Regions from separate parts of the Carnobacterium sp. GW821-FHT04C06 genome, predicted to be linked through region 1. Evidence: riboswitches for the same ligand, from Rfam matches in the RefSeq annotation. Region 1 holds a riboswitch; the other holds the start of a gene.
The links. Region 1 has a riboswitch for thiamine pyrophosphate ahead of AC07SW_RS11250 (ABC transporter permease). Riboswitches for the same ligand answer to the same signal wherever they lie in the genome.

Region 1 (7,733 bases):
GGATATGGATGAAACATCAAAACATGCGTTGCAAGAAGCTATTACACTAGCAAAAAGCTTTAAAGAACAAGGAAAAATCACAATTTTGCACGTTATCAATCGAGAAATTGCTCCTGATGCTGTTGAAACAACGGTTGACTTAGAGTCAAAACTTCACGAAGAAACAAATGCTTACTTAACTAAAGTTAAAAACGTAGTTGAAAAAGCTAATTTAGCGGTAGAAATCGTAGCTCTTGAAGGATTTGCAGCCACTAAAATTCTTGATTTTGAAAAAAAGAATCCCGTTGATTTTATCGTTATCGGTCATCATAATCGTAAAGGTTTGGATCGAATCGTTGTTGGAAGTGTTTCTAAAAAAATTATTCACGATGCAGCTTGTCCCGTTATCGTTGTAAAATAAAACTATTTAAAAAACGTCAAAGGATTTAAAAATCCTTTGACGTTTTTTAATGCTAGCTTTCGTTTTCATTCCCGGTCCAAATAAAAAAATCCAAATTTTCTTTTACGCAATCTATCGCCGTCTCTATTTTTATATTTTTCTTCTTTGCTAAATAATTAAAAGTGTTCGTTAGCATCTCTACATAATTCCCCACTTGAATGTCTCGTTCTACCGCCCAGTTCATCGCCTCAATTCCGTCTGATTCAACAAGTAAACGGTTTAAGGGAACTTTTTCAACCACTTGTTTTACTGCGGCATCTGTTGCAAAAGAGGGACCGATTGAAAAATAACAATCTTGTTCTATATATGCATCTAGATGATCCATACTAGAATACCAATGAACCAAATAACGATTAGGGTACTCTTTTATTATTTCGGCAATTTCTTTTTCCATTCCTTTTGTATGGAGAATTACTGGCTTTTTATGTGTTACTCCATATGCCAACTGTTGTTTAAAAATAGTCATTTGAACATCCATATCTACCTCACACCAAATAGAATCCAAGCCAATTTCACCGATAACGGCAACTTGTTGAAAGCATGTTTCCATCTCTTTCCAGTCACTTTCACCTGCCTTCCACGGGTGAATCCCAGCGCTTAGAATTACTTTTGAATCCTTACATAGTCGTTTTTGATGCTGGTCAAATTCAGATTTTGAGTCACAATTTAAGATTCCAAAAATAGATTCGTCTTTTAACAAGGAGTAAAAATCGGTTTGTTTTATATGAAAATGTGCATCACTTAACATTTTTACCTTACCGCCTTTTTAAATTGTGATAAATTTCAGCTCTTAACGCAAGATTTTCAGTACCCTCTTCACGGGTATCAGTAGATGCTTCGATGTTAAATTCTTTTCTTATTTTAGAAGGACTGCCTCCTACTATTAAAATTCGATCTGATAAATAAAGAGCCTCATCAATGTCATGAGTCACTAGAAGTACCGTTTTATTCACTGTTTGTCTTAAGGTACGCAACCACGCTTGCATTTCACCTCTCGTAATCACGTCTAACGCTCCAAAAGGTTCATCTAACAAGAGAATATCTGCATCACAACGCACTGTTCTTAAAAAAGCGACTCGTTGCCGCATCCCACCAGACAACTCACTAGGGTATGCATTCTCATAGCCTTTCAAACCAAACGCTTCAAGTTGTTGCATCACTTCTTCTTGATTGTATTTTTCTTTATGAATGCGCTGATATAAGCAGACATTTTGTAACACCGTCTCCCATTCTAATAAAAGGTCTTCTTGAGGCATATAGGAAAATTTTAAAGACAATCCCTCCACTACTTTCCCATCTACTAAAATGCGACCATTTTGCTTTTCTGTTAGACCCGTTAACAACTTTAAAATAGTGGATTTCCCGCAGCCACTAGGTCCTAAAATTGTGACAAATTCTCCTTTATCAACTTGAAAGGAAAACTCTTCAATAATTTTCTTCTTTGAATAAGCGAACGCAATAGATTCAACCCTTAATTTCATATCACTCACCCTCACTCAAAAATTGATTTGTGTACTGCTCATCTGCAGCAATTTTTTTAGGAATCAAGTTATTATCAAACAGAAAATCTGTATACCCATCCCAAATTTCAGCCTTCATTTCTCCCCATTTTTCAGGATTTTCACAATAATTTTTTGACACAAAACGTTGCGATTTTTTTAAGAATTCACTATCATAATCACTCGCATATTCATGAAGAATTTCTGCTGAAGCATCTGGATGTTTAATCGATTCCTGATATCCTTTTTTGGTGGCTGCTAAAAATGCTGTAACTGTAGCTGGATCTTCATCAATCATTTTTTTATTCGTTATGATGACGGGTGTGTAATAATCTAAACGCTTATCTAACGTTCGCAAAGGCAGATAGTTTAACTTTGCATTAGCCATTTCAGCCTTAACGTTATCCCAACCTTCGTAAAACCATTTGATGTCCACGTCTTTACCTAATGAATCAAATCCACCACCAGAATCTCCTACTAATGTCAGTTTGTTGAAATCTGCACCAACATTGTTCATAACTGCTTTGATGGTCGCTTCTTCACTTGGCGCTTGCCAACCAGAATAGACTTTTCCTTCAAAATCTTTTGGACTTTTAATGCCACTATTTTTAGCACTCGCAAAGCCGGAAGTGTTGTGTTCCATAATCGTAGCAATCGTCTTAATCGGTAATTTATCCTCTGAAGTCAATGCATAAGTAACATCTTCTTGATAACTGATCCCAAATTGACCTTTTCCCGTTGCAACTAAAGTAGCTGAAGTGTTTTCGTTACCAGGCTCAACAAATTGAACATTTAAACCCGCTTTTTTATAGTATCCCTTTTTCAAGGCTACATACATTCCCGTATGATTTGTATTTGGTACAAAATCTAAAATAACTGTCACATCTTTTAATTTTTTGGCTTTTTGACTTTTTTTCGACTCCTGACTACATCCAACTAAACTGCCGATGAAAATAAATGCTATTATTGCTACTACTATTTTTTTCATATTCTTTTTCCCCTTTTTAAATAAACCAATTTTTCAAGTAATTTTACTACACCATTCATAAATAAACTCAATAAAATAATGACCACTACACAGGCAAATACCTTATCTAACATGTACCCATTTTTCACTCGAATCATGTAATAGCCCAAGCCTGCTGAAGCGTTTAGCCACTCTCCTACAATCGCACCACCAATGCAATATGTTGCTGCAACACGTAAGCCAGAAAAAAATCCGCCAATCGCTGCTGGGATTTTAACCAATCGATACAATTGTTCCTTACTTGCACCAAACGTTTTGAGTAAATTTAATTGCGCCACTTCAACTTTCCCTAAAGCATCTGAAAATGAAACGACCATTGGAAAAAAACACATCAAGATCACCATTACAATTTTAGGTGCCATACCAAAACCCAACCAAATCGAAAATAGCGGTCCTAAAATCATCACTGGAATGGTTTGGGAAACAACAAAATGTGGGTAAATTGAAAACTTAATCGTTTGAGAAGCATCCATTATTAGTGCCATTCCAAAAGCTAATATACTGGCAATCACCAATCCAATCGTTGCCTCAGTCAATGTAACGACTCCATGCATCGCCAATATCGAACGGTTCTCAAACAATGTCTTTATAATCTTAGAGGGCGCTGGCAAAATATACAGCGGGATTCCGCCAATGGAAACTAGCATCTCCCAAATCATCAAAATTGCAAGAAATGTCACTAGCGGATAGACTAACGTTTTCTTTTTCATACTAACTCCTAACCAATAAAAAAACTGCGCCCACGGAAAGTAGGCACAGTAAAAGAACACGTTCACTCCCTACGATGGTACTAACCAACAGGTTCAACGGGTCTAAGCTCACAGCTTACTCTCAGGCCATTTATGACCTCCCCACGCTTTATATTAAGTTTATTTTAATTGACACAAGTGTACTATAAAAAAATTAAGAATACAATGGACAAAATAAATAACAACCGAAATCATTCCTGTGCTATACTTTAATGAGTGACTAGTCTAGTATTACAAACAATAGGGGGATTTAAAAAATGTTCTATCTTTTTTTATTTATTTTGTTAATAATTATTATTCCAAAACACACTAAAGTTGAAAAAGAAGCAAGCCATTTATTTATCGATATGTATAAAATACCTGTCAAAAAAGTGAAAAATCCAGTGAAACAGGTTTTTCTAATAGAAAAATATTTTAATATTAAAGGATTTCATTCTTATCAGATAACGACTCTTTGGATTATCTTTGGATCAATTATTGGTGGTGCTGTCTTAGCTCTATTAGGGGTCGCGATAGGTACCTCTATAAATAATCCCACTTTACTTGGTATCCTGTTTTTTTTAGGTCTATTCATTTTGATTGTGGGTGTAATATATAGTTGGATTCGCATCTTTAGAATGCATTCCAAAATTAGACCTCAATCTTGGATAAGATTATTTAATTACGTCGATCCAGAATTGGATACACAATTTATGCAAGAAAAAAAATGGCAAAAATTCTTATTATTAACTTTAATTGAAAATAAAAACTAACCAAGCAAAGAGTCACGGAACAGTCATTCCGTGACTCTTTATTTTTCTTCAGACCTTACTTTATCTGATTTAAATTCCAAATAATCCTTAAAATCTTCAATCAAATAAGCTTGTGTTTCTTCGGCTAATCCATGTGTTTTAAGTAAGATAAATTGGCTCAATTCCTCTATACATTCTTGTTCCTTTGAATAGTGGATATTATTTTCATTAATTAAGGTTGAAATGCTGACATTAAAGTAATCAGCAACCTTTTGCAAGCGGTCAACCGAAGGAGATTGGTGCTCCCATTTTCGAATCGTGCTATTTCCAAAATTCAAGGTGCGTTCTAATTCTGCAATTGAAATCTTTTTCTCTTTTGCTAATAATCTTATTTTTTCATAAATACTCATTTTATCAACCTTTCTAGCTTTACAAACTAAAAAAGTTTTAGCTAATAATCTAAAATATTTTGACTTTTAGAATATCAACCGTTATAATAAGTTTGTAAGCATAGTTTTATATAACTATTGTGTCTTGGCGGACAAAGTAATAACAAATAAAACAATAAATGGGTTATTTGAACCAATTGGTTATCATTACTATGCTTATACTATACCATAGGCCATTATCCAATTCAATATTCGAAGAATATAATATAAGACGATTAGCTTAACTAATCTTTTTGTTCTTTTTTCACTTTATCTGTTTTAAATTCCAAGTAGTCTTTAAAATCTTGAATCAAATAAGCTTGTAACTCTTCTTTTAAATCACTTGTTTGTAAAAGTATAAAATGGCTTAATTCACTAGCATAGTTATCCTCTTGCTCATTTAGTAACATTGAAATAGACACATTAAAATAATTTGATACCTTATGTAAACGGTCAACTGATGGTGATTGTTTTTCCCATTTTCGAATGGTACTATTCCCAAAATGCAACGTTCGCTCTAGTTCTGCAATTGTTACTCCTCTTTGCTTTGATAAAAATTTAATTTTTTCATAGATATTCATTGGATCACCTTTCTGCTCGCTAAATCGCTTAAAAAATTGATTTTCCAAGTGATCTACAAGCCTTGTTTATATAGTTTATTATGTCTGGCGGACAAATTGTATTTAATTAACAGCAGTTATATTATAACATACCTTATGTTACCTTTCAAATAAATAAAAATGACATTAGATAGATTTCTCTACCCAATGTCATTTTTTCTAATCTAATTCAACTCCATTTGTTGCAATCACTTTTTTATACCAATAAAATGATTTTTTAGCTGAACGATCTAAGGTTCCATTTCCGTCATTGTCTTTATCAACATAAATAAAACCATAGCGTTTTTTCATTTCCCCTGTACCAGCACTGACTAAATCTATACAGCCCCATGGCGTATAACCCCAACATTCAACGCCATCCGCAATAGCTTCACCCATTTCACGAACGTGCTCACGTAAATAATCAATACGGTAATCATCATTGATACTTCCATCTGCTTCCACAGCATCAACGGCACCTAATCCATTTTCCACTACAAACAAAGGTTTTTGGTAACGATCATAAATCGCATTCATCGTCACTCTTAACCCAAGTGGGTCAATTTGCCAGCCCCATTCGCTTGCTTTTAAATAGGGGTTTTTTAATGTAGCAAATACATTGCCTTCCGTTTGACTGTTAACTTCTGGATCGGCACTTGTTAAGCGTGATGAGTAGTAACTGAAAGAAACATAATCGACTGTATTTTCTTTCAATACTTCTAAATCACCTGCTGCTATATCTAAAGAAATATTATTTTCTTTGAAGAAGCGTTTGCTATAGCTTGGATAATAGCCACGAGCTTGAACATCAATAAAGAAATAGCCTTCACGATCTGCTTCAAGAGCTGCCCAAACATCTTTTGGATTACATGTATTTGGATAAGTGGTTCCAGCTGCTAACATGCAACCAATTTTGTTTTCTGAATCAATTTCATGTCCTAATTTTGTTGCTTTAGCAGATGCTACTAATTGATGATGCGCTGCTTGATACTTAGCTTGCATTGGGTTTTCTTCATCACTAACATCCATACCGCCACCGAAAAATGGAATGTGTAAGATCATGTTGATTTCATTAAATGTCATCCAGTATTTTACTTTTCCTTTGTAGCGTTTAAAAATAACGTCACAATAATTTAAATAAAAATCAACTAATTGACGATTTTTCCAACCACCATAATTTTCAAATAAAGCGACAGGTGTATCAAAGTGATTAATTGTAACCAACGGTTCAATTCCATATTTATGACATTCATCAAATAAATCATCATAAAATTTCAATCCTGCTTCATTAGGTATTTTTTCATCTCCATTTGGAAAAATACGTGCCCAACAAATCGATGTTCTAAACGTTTTAAAACCCATCTCGGCTAACATTTTTAAATCTTCTTTATAACGATGATAAAAATCGATTGATTGATGACTCGGATAAAAATCATACGTTGTTGCGATTGCTTCTTTTGGATTTGTCAACGCATCCCAACGACCATGAGCCGCATCAGGTAAAATATCAACGGGTGATAACCCTTTTCCATCTTCTAAATACGCACCTTCACATTGGTTAGCAGCAACTGCACCGCCCCATAAAAAATCTTTTGGAAAATTTGATTCTACTTTACTCATTTTAAATGCCCCCTTAATCTATTTACATGTCTCTGTTTAATTTTGTTTACGGTTTCATCCTATCATATGTAATGCATTACATGTCAAATTAGTTTTTTAAATAAAAAAACTAACAAGAAAAATCTCATTAGCTTTCTTAAACAACTATTTTATTTTGTGTAATATCCGGTAAAATCAATATTCGCGTCAAGCATTCCATCATATCCTTCTAACTGATAGTCACTTGCAAATTGCCACATACCGGTTAAAATTTCAGGTTTTTCATCCGCCCAATAAGCAACCCAATAATTTTTAGTTCTCAACTGTTCTGTATAAAAGCGAGTACCATACCATGATAGTGACGCATACATATCAATTTTCGGATACCCATTTTCAATCATTCGATCAAAGAAGGCATTGGCTTGATTTGTTAACGCAAGTGGATCTGTTGTCAAAACACTATTTTCTAAATCAAGTGCCATAACAGAGTCTTTCGGAACATTGTACTGATTCGCAATTTTAGTAAACCAATCTGCTTCTGCTTTTGCATTTTCAACACTGTTCATCCAGCTAAAGTGGTAAAAATTCACTTTTAAACCTGCAGCCGTTGCTTTTGATATCTGCTCCTTTGCTTCTGGACTATAATACGGAGCATCATCTTC
Region 2 (7,733 bases), on a different contig from region 1:
GGGATACGTTATCGACTGTTAAATGCCACTCAATATTATCAACTATATCAAGCTTCTTCTAAAGATAGTTACCGAAATCAGAAAAATAATCAAAAGGATTTTGCAAAAATAGCTTATTTAGCTGATCTATTAACAAATATTGAATAATCGGAATATCTTTCAGAGTCTAATGATTTTGAAAGATTTTTTTTTGAAGAAAATTTCAAGGCATCTGTTTAAGGGGTTTTGCATTATGATGAATGATATATCTTTATTTTGTATAAGTTTAATTTTATTTTTAAAAAGAAAAGTGTTATAGTTTTATCAAGAGGTGATAACGATGAAAAAAGACTTTGAGGACTCAATTGATAATAAAGTGTATGAGTTTAGAGTGTTAGCAAGATTATCTCAACAAGAATTAGCTAATAACGTAGGTGTATCAAAGCAAACGATTTTTGTGATGGAAAAAGGAAATTATGTTCCAACTTTATTATTAGCATTTAGAATTGCAGAATTTTTTGGAGTTACTGTGGGAGAAATTTTTGAATATAAAAAAGGAGTAGATAAAAATGAAAATTAAATCTTTAAGTGATTTGCCTGAAGCATTATTTTTTCCATTGAAGGAATGGGTCTCTCAGAGTCCCTCGAATTTGAATTTTTTAGTGGGGCTCACGATGCTTATGATTCTTATTGGTATGTGCTTGTCTTATTATTTATTAAAAAAAATTGGAAAACCCGATGAAAGAACAAATGAATATTATAAGAAGTTGGCATATGTTGTATTGGTGGTAATTATTATTTGTGATATAATTTTTCCAAAAAGTTACATGCCGTATCAGTTTTATTCAATAAAATATAGCTTAGCTGTTTTAATAGGGAGTCTGTATCTATTTAGACAATATAGAAAAGATTTTAAATAAATTACTTAAATAATTTTTTGGATGATTATTGAATGGTTGAATTTAATTTTTAAGATAAATTTTTTTGAATAGATTTCAAAAAGTTCGATTAAAATTCAACTTTTTGAAATCACTACATAGATAAAGTATAATAATTTATTTTTTTAAATAATAACAATCGTTACTTTTTTTGATATCAGTTAGAGTTCAATATAAAAGTCAATTAAAATAATAACGATTGGGTTTAAGAACAAATGTATAATCTGAAAAATAAAAAGACAGCATAATTGATTGAATAGTGGAGGTAAAGAAATACTTTAGCTCGTTCAAGCATTCCTTTAGTGACGAATGCATCATTAGGAACTATGCTAAGGCTATCAAAGAATAAAGGAGTTGAACAAATGAAAATAGGAGAAAAAATTAAAGTCTTAAGGAAAAATAATAACTTAACTCAAAAAGAATTAGCTGAGAAATTAAATGTTTCAGGACAAGCTATCTCCAATTGGGAAAGACAAAAAGGGTATCCAGATATTGCAAATATCATTAGAATCTCAGAAATATTTAATTTTTCATTGGATGAGTTAATCAAAGAAGATGGTGATTTAAAAAAAATATTGTTGGAACAAAAAGTTAAAAAGCGTACAAAAATGATTGTGACCATTTTGTTTTTAATAGCTTATATGGTTATATTAATTTCTAGCCTTTTTAGAATAAAGACTGTTGGTTATAAAGAATTAAATGTTATTAGCTTAATTGTGGGTGTTTTAGGAACTATTCAAAGTATTTTAGATTTAAAAAAATTACTTTGAAAACTAGCATATAGATTAAAGAACTAACGAGCTACTATTGACTAGAATTGATATAAATGCGATAATTAGCGAGAAGAAAATTTAATAGAACAACCATCACAAAGGGGTGCTGCAAATGCGGCTGAGATTGAATCAAGTGGATTCTAACCCTTCGAACCTGTTCGTTAGTACGAGCGTAGGAATTGTGACGGGGCGACGATGATAAAAAGAATCATTCAGCTCCTCCTTTGTTGTGTGGCACTGTTCGACACATTCAAAGGAGGAGTTTTTTTATGTCCAAAACAAAGTTAAATGTCTGGATTGAAGGAACGATTTGTGCGGCACTTGCAATCGTTTTGTCATTTTTACCAACAAATATCGGAGCAAATTTCACCATTTCATTAGGAATGATTCCGCTTATTCTTTTTAGTTTTAGAAGGGGAGTAGCAGCAGGAATTGTTGCTGGATTTTTATGGGGCGTTCTGCATTTTTTAGTTGGAAATGTGGCTATTTTAAATTTACTACAAGGCTTTATAGAATATTTTATCGCGTTTATGTTTACGGGATTTGCAGGCGTAGTAGCCAGCCAAGTACGAGAATCAATCGTGACTAGGCAACGTGGGAAAATGGTGAGCTATATTATAGTGGGAACTTTTATTGGAACATTCGCCCGCTTCTTTTGGCATTTCGTAGCAGGATTTTATTTTTGGGGAAGTTATGCTCCAAAGGGAATGAGTGCGGTTTGGTTTTCCTTTATTATGAATGGGGGAAGCGCATTGGCAACAGGAATTGTCACCAGTGTTGTTTTAGTGATTGTGGCTGCTACAGCACCCGACTTATTTCTTTCGAAAGAAACAAGTTGGCTAAAAAAATAAGAATTTAAAAAAGGGACTTTGACAGGGTCCTTTTTTTATTAGAAAAAGAATTATTTTTATAAATGAGATAAGATTTTAGTAGCTAAAAGAAAAACTTCATAGTAAGATAATAAAGAATTAAGTTCGTTTAAAGGAGGCTTTTATGAATACTATTTTACTTGTTATCGCTCTTGTGACATTGATTAATATTTTTTTAGCTATCATCACAGTTTTTCGTGAAAAGCGAGATATTGCAGCCACGTGGGCATGGTTGCTCGTCCTTGTTTTATTACCGGGAATTGGGTTTATTGCGTATCTTTTTGTTGGTAAAAAAATCTCTCGAGAGAAAATTTTTGATATTAAGACGCAGGAAAGCATTGGAATGAGTGAACTTGTTTTGGCTCAAAAAGAAATGCTTGCGGAAGATGAATTGCTGTCAAGCAAACAAAGTAATGAAAATACAAAAGAAATGGCAAGTTTATTTTTGGAAAGCGATGAATCGATTTTAACCAAAGGAAATGAATTGAAGATTTTTACCGATGGAAAAGAAAAATTTGATCATTTGATTCATGATATCCAACAAGCGAAACACCATGTTCATTTGTTGTATTATACGTTTCATCAAGATGAGCTAGGAAATCGAGTTTTAGCAGCATTGGAAGAACGAGCTGCAGCAGGTGTTGAAGTGTTAGTTATCTATGATGCGATGGGATCTCGCTCAACCAAGCATCGCTTTTTTAAGAACTTAGAAAAATTAGGTGGCAAAGCAGAACCGTTCTTTGGTTCTCATTGGACGATTATAAATTTGCGTTTGAATTATCGAAATCATCGTAAAATTGTGATTATTGATGGGAAAGTCGGATATATTGGAGGATTCAATATAGGAGATGAATATTTAGGGAAAGTGAAAAAATTTGGTTATTGGCGTGATACGCATCTTCGAATTGAGGGGAATGCCGTTTTGGCTCTACAAAGTCGATTTTTAATGGATTGGAATGCAGCTGTTGTAAAACAAAAATTTGATTACAAAGAAGAGTACTTTCCATTAAGCAAAAATCACGGAAAAACCAATATGCAAATTGTCTCTAGCGGACCAGATTCAGAATTGCAACAAATTAAAAAAGGCTATTTAAAGATGATTAGTATGGCAAAAGAATCTATTTATATACAATCGCCCTATTTTATTCCAGATGACAGTGTGTTAGATGCTATTACAATAGCTGCGATGTCTGGAATTGATGTACGGATTATGATTCCAAATAAGCCAGATCATCCATTCGTTTACAGAGCAACCACTTATTTTGCAGGCGAGATGGTAAATGCGGGTGCGAAGGTGTATATTTATGATAACGGCTTTTTACATGCGAAGACAATGGTAATTGATGGCGAAATTGCTTCAGTTGGTACAGCAAACCTTGATTTTAGAAGCTTTAAATTAAACTTTGAAGTCAATGCCTTCATTTATGATCCTGTAATCGCACAAGATTTAAAACAAATTTACGAAAAAGACATTGAAAAATGTCATTTATTAACAAAAGAGTTACTAGATCAGCAAAGTCGCTGGATGAAATTTAAACAAGAATTCTCCAGATTATTGTCACCCATCTTATAAAAAATTGCATAATTTTCTACCGAAAACGTATAAATCTTACTTCACAAAAGAGTTGATTTATGCGTTTTTTTTGATAAAATTTAATGATTTCAGTGTGTCTGATTTGAAAGATAGGACTTTTTCATGGATAATAGAAGAGAAGACGTATTTCTTTTTGTTTATTTATGCAAAAATAATAAAAAACTAATGGGGTGAATCGATTGTTAGAATTCAAGAATGTTTCAAAAATTTATAAAGGTGGAAAAAAAGCAGTTGATGACGTCAATTTAAATTTTGAAAAAGGCGAATTTATTGCGTTTATCGGTACCAGCGGTAGTGGGAAAACAACTACGATGAGAATGATCAACCGTATGATTGAACCAACATCGGGACAAATATTAATCAATGGGGAAGATATTGCTAAGACAGATCCAGTGGAATTGCGCCGCAAGATTGGGTACGTCATTCAACAAATCGGATTAATGCCACATATGACAATTCGTGAAAATATTGTTCTTGTTCCTAAATTATTAAAATGGCCAGAAGATAAACGTAAAGAGATTGCAGATCGTTTAATCAAGCTGGTTGATTTACCAAATGACTTTCTTGAACGCTACCCATCTGAATTATCTGGTGGACAGCAACAACGGATTGGAGTTGTTCGTGCATTAGCAGCTGACCAAGATATTATTTTAATGGATGAACCTTTTGGTGCGCTAGATCCTATTACCCGTGAAGCCTTGCAGGATTTAGTCAAACAGTTGCAACAAGAAATGGGAAGAACCATTATATTTGTAACCCATGATATGGATGAAGCCCTTAAGCTTGCCGACAGAATTGTGATTATGCGAGAAGGTCGAGTGGTTCAATTTGATACGCCAGATAATATTTTACGCGAACCAGCTGATAAATTTGTTGAAGAATTTATTGGGCATGATCGTTTGATTCAAGCACGTCCGAATATTCAAACGGTTGAACAAGTGATGTTGAAAACGCCAATCTCCATTACACCAGGCAAATCATTAACAGAAGCCATTCGCTTGATGCGCGATAAACGAGTGGATACTTTGTTGGTAACCGACGATGCGGGGATCTTAAAAGGGTATATTGATATTGAAAGTATCGATTACAACCATCGTACTGCTACAAGTGTAGGGGATATTATGAGTAAGAACGTCTTCTTTGTTCGCAAAGATTCCTTATTACGTGATACGGTTCAACGTATTTTAAAACGTGGACTTAAATATGTACCAGTTGTAGATGAAGCAGGAAAATTAGTAGGAATCGTTACAAGAGCAAGTCTAGTAGATGTCGTTTACGATACTATTTGGGGAGACGATGATTCGGAAGAAACGGTACCAGTTAATGAAAAGAATGTCGAAGTTAAGGAAAGCAATGAGTAGAAAGGGGAACTAAAAAATGATTGAATTTTTAAATACCTATGGCTCAGAGCTGTTGCTTAAAACGTGGGAACATCTTTATATTTCTGCAGTGGCTCTCGGGCTAGGCATTATCGTAGCAGTGCCATTAGGCGTCTTGTTAACTAGAACAAAGAAAACAGCTTCCGTTGTTATTGGAATTGCAAGTGTATTACAAACGGTACCATCGCTAGCGTTATTAGCCTTAATGATTCCAATTTTTGGGATTGGGAAGTTTCCCGCTATTGTAGCACTTTTTATCTATTCCTTGCTTCCTATTTTAAGAAATACTTATTTAGGAGTAAAAAATGTTGATCCTAATTTAAAGGATGCTGCTAAAGGAATGGGCATGACAAATTTTCAGTCCATTCGAATGGTTGAATTGCCATTAGCAGCACCTGTGATTATGGCAGGTATCCGTTTAGGTGCCGTATATGTCATTGCTTGGGCAACGTTAGCTTCATACATTGGAGCAGGTGGTTTAGGAGACTTTATCTTCAATGGATTAAATCTTTATAAACCAGCACTGATTATCGGTGGGACAATTCCGGTAACAATTTTAGCCTTATTAGCTGACTTCTTACTTGGAAAACTCGAACACTGGATTACACCCATTTCACTTCGTACAAATGACTAGGAGGAAAACCAAAAATGAACACAATGAGAAAATCTAAGAACATTGTGGCACTTTTCTTGGTTGCACTTGTTCTGAGTAGTTGCAGTTTGCCAGGATTAGGTGGCGATGCGGGAAAAGATGCCATTACAGTGACGGGTGGCGTAACGACGGAAACACAAATTTTAGCAGGTATTGTCAAAGGGATGATTGAACACTACACCGATCAGCCAGTTCAAGTCATCAATAATTTAGGATCAACAACGATTAACCATCAAGCAATGATAAATGGAGATGCGAATATTTCAGCTGCTCGTTATACGGGAACGGATTTAACGTCAACGTTGCAAATGACAGCCGAGAAAGATCCTAAAAAAGCAATGGACATTGTTGTAAAAGAATTTGAAGAACGCTACAAACAAAAATATTACCCTTCTTATGGATTTGCGAATACCTATGCTTTTATGGTCACGAAAGAAACTGCTGAAAAATATCAGTTGAAAAAAATTAGCGATTTCAAAAAAGTTGCCGATCAATTAAATGCAGGTGTAGACAGCTCTTGGTTAGAAAAAGAGGGTGACGGTTATCGTGCATTTAAAGAGGATTATGGTTTTGATTTTAAACGTGTCTATCCAATGCAAATTGGGTTAGTTTACGATGCGCTAGCTGCTGGAAAAATGGATGCGGTACTAGGCTATTCAACAGATGGTCGGATTGCAAGTTATGATTTAGTTGTCTTAGAAGATGACTTAAAATTTTTCCCACCCTATGATGCCAGTCCTGTTGCAACAGATGCTATTTTAAAAGCCTATCCTAAGTTAAACGGGATTTTAGAAAAGCTTGAAGGTAAAATTGATACAAAAACCATGCAACAATTAAATTACAAAGCAGATAATGACTTGATTGAACCAGAAGTTGTTGCGCAAGACTTCTTAAAAGAACACGATTATTTTAGCAAAGGAGACAACTAAAATTATGGAAAATATGAATTTATTTGAGCAATTGATTTATTATTTTAATCAAAATGGCTCCTATGTTTTCAGCCAATTTATGCGCCACTTTTTAATCTCCATTTATGGTGTATTATTTGCAGCCGTGATTGGGATACCAATTGGGATATGGATTGCCCGTCATACGAAATTAGCTAGTTGGGTCATTGGTATGGCAAATGTGATTCAAACGATTCCTTCATTAGCAATGTTGTCTATTTTGATGTTAGGCTTAGGATTGGGAGTAAATACTGTTATTGTGACTGTCTTTTTATATTCATTATTGCCAATTATCAAGAATGCTTATACAGGTTTGAGAAGCGTTGATCGTAATATTTTAGATTCAGGAAAAGGAATGGGAATGACGAAATTCCAAATTCTTTATATGGTAGAATTGCCACTGTCGCTATCCGTAATTATGGCAGGGATTCGAAATGCACTCGTAGTCGCAATCGGAATTACCGCAATTGGTTCATTTATTGGAGCAGGTGGTTTAGGGGATATCATTACGAGAGGAACCAATGCTACTGATGGAACGGCCATTATTTTAGCAGGAGCATTGCCAACTGCCTTTATGGCTATCATTAGTGACTTAGTATTAG

Region 2: linked by a shared signal. The riboswitch ahead of thiT (energy-coupled thiamine transporter ThiT) and the one ahead of AC07SW_RS11250 (ABC transporter permease) in region 1 are both predicted to bind thiamine pyrophosphate.

The regions. Positions count from the first base shown of each region.
Region 1 covers NZ_JBWKTN010000006.1:5,548-13,280, reverse strand. Annotated here, with positions in the region: gene AC07SW_RS11270 (universal stress protein) at 1-400, shown strand, start outside; gene AC07SW_RS11265 (TatD family hydrolase) at 453-1,187, opposite strand; gene AC07SW_RS11260 (ABC transporter ATP-binding protein) at 1,195-1,920, opposite strand; gene AC07SW_RS11255 (ABC transporter substrate-binding protein) at 1,922-2,926, opposite strand; gene AC07SW_RS11250 (ABC transporter permease) at 2,923-3,675, opposite strand; TPP riboswitch at 3,724-3,829, opposite strand; gene AC07SW_RS11245 (hypothetical protein) at 3,972-4,466, shown strand; gene AC07SW_RS11240 (helix-turn-helix domain-containing protein) at 4,505-4,855, opposite strand; gene AC07SW_RS11235 (helix-turn-helix domain-containing protein) at 5,119-5,454, opposite strand; gene AC07SW_RS11230 (6-phospho-beta-glucosidase) at 5,653-7,092, opposite strand; gene AC07SW_RS11225 (GH25 family lysozyme) at 7,242-7,733, opposite strand, start outside.
Region 2 covers NZ_JBWKTN010000001.1:268,995-276,727, reverse strand. Annotated here, with positions in the region: gene AC07SW_RS01355 (phosphoribosylanthranilate isomerase) at 1-147, shown strand, start outside; gene AC07SW_RS01350 (helix-turn-helix transcriptional regulator) at 320-559, shown strand; gene AC07SW_RS01345 (DUF2178 domain-containing protein) at 549-899, shown strand; gene AC07SW_RS01340 (helix-turn-helix domain-containing protein) at 1,280-1,687, shown strand; TPP riboswitch at 1,780-1,886, shown strand; gene thiT (energy-coupled thiamine transporter ThiT) at 1,960-2,541, shown strand; gene cls (cardiolipin synthase) at 2,684-4,132, shown strand; gene AC07SW_RS01325 (betaine/proline/choline family ABC transporter ATP-binding protein) at 4,324-5,514, shown strand; gene AC07SW_RS01320 (ABC transporter permease) at 5,531-6,166, shown strand; gene AC07SW_RS01315 (osmoprotectant ABC transporter substrate-binding protein) at 6,190-7,113, shown strand; gene AC07SW_RS01310 (ABC transporter permease) at 7,118-7,733, shown strand, end outside.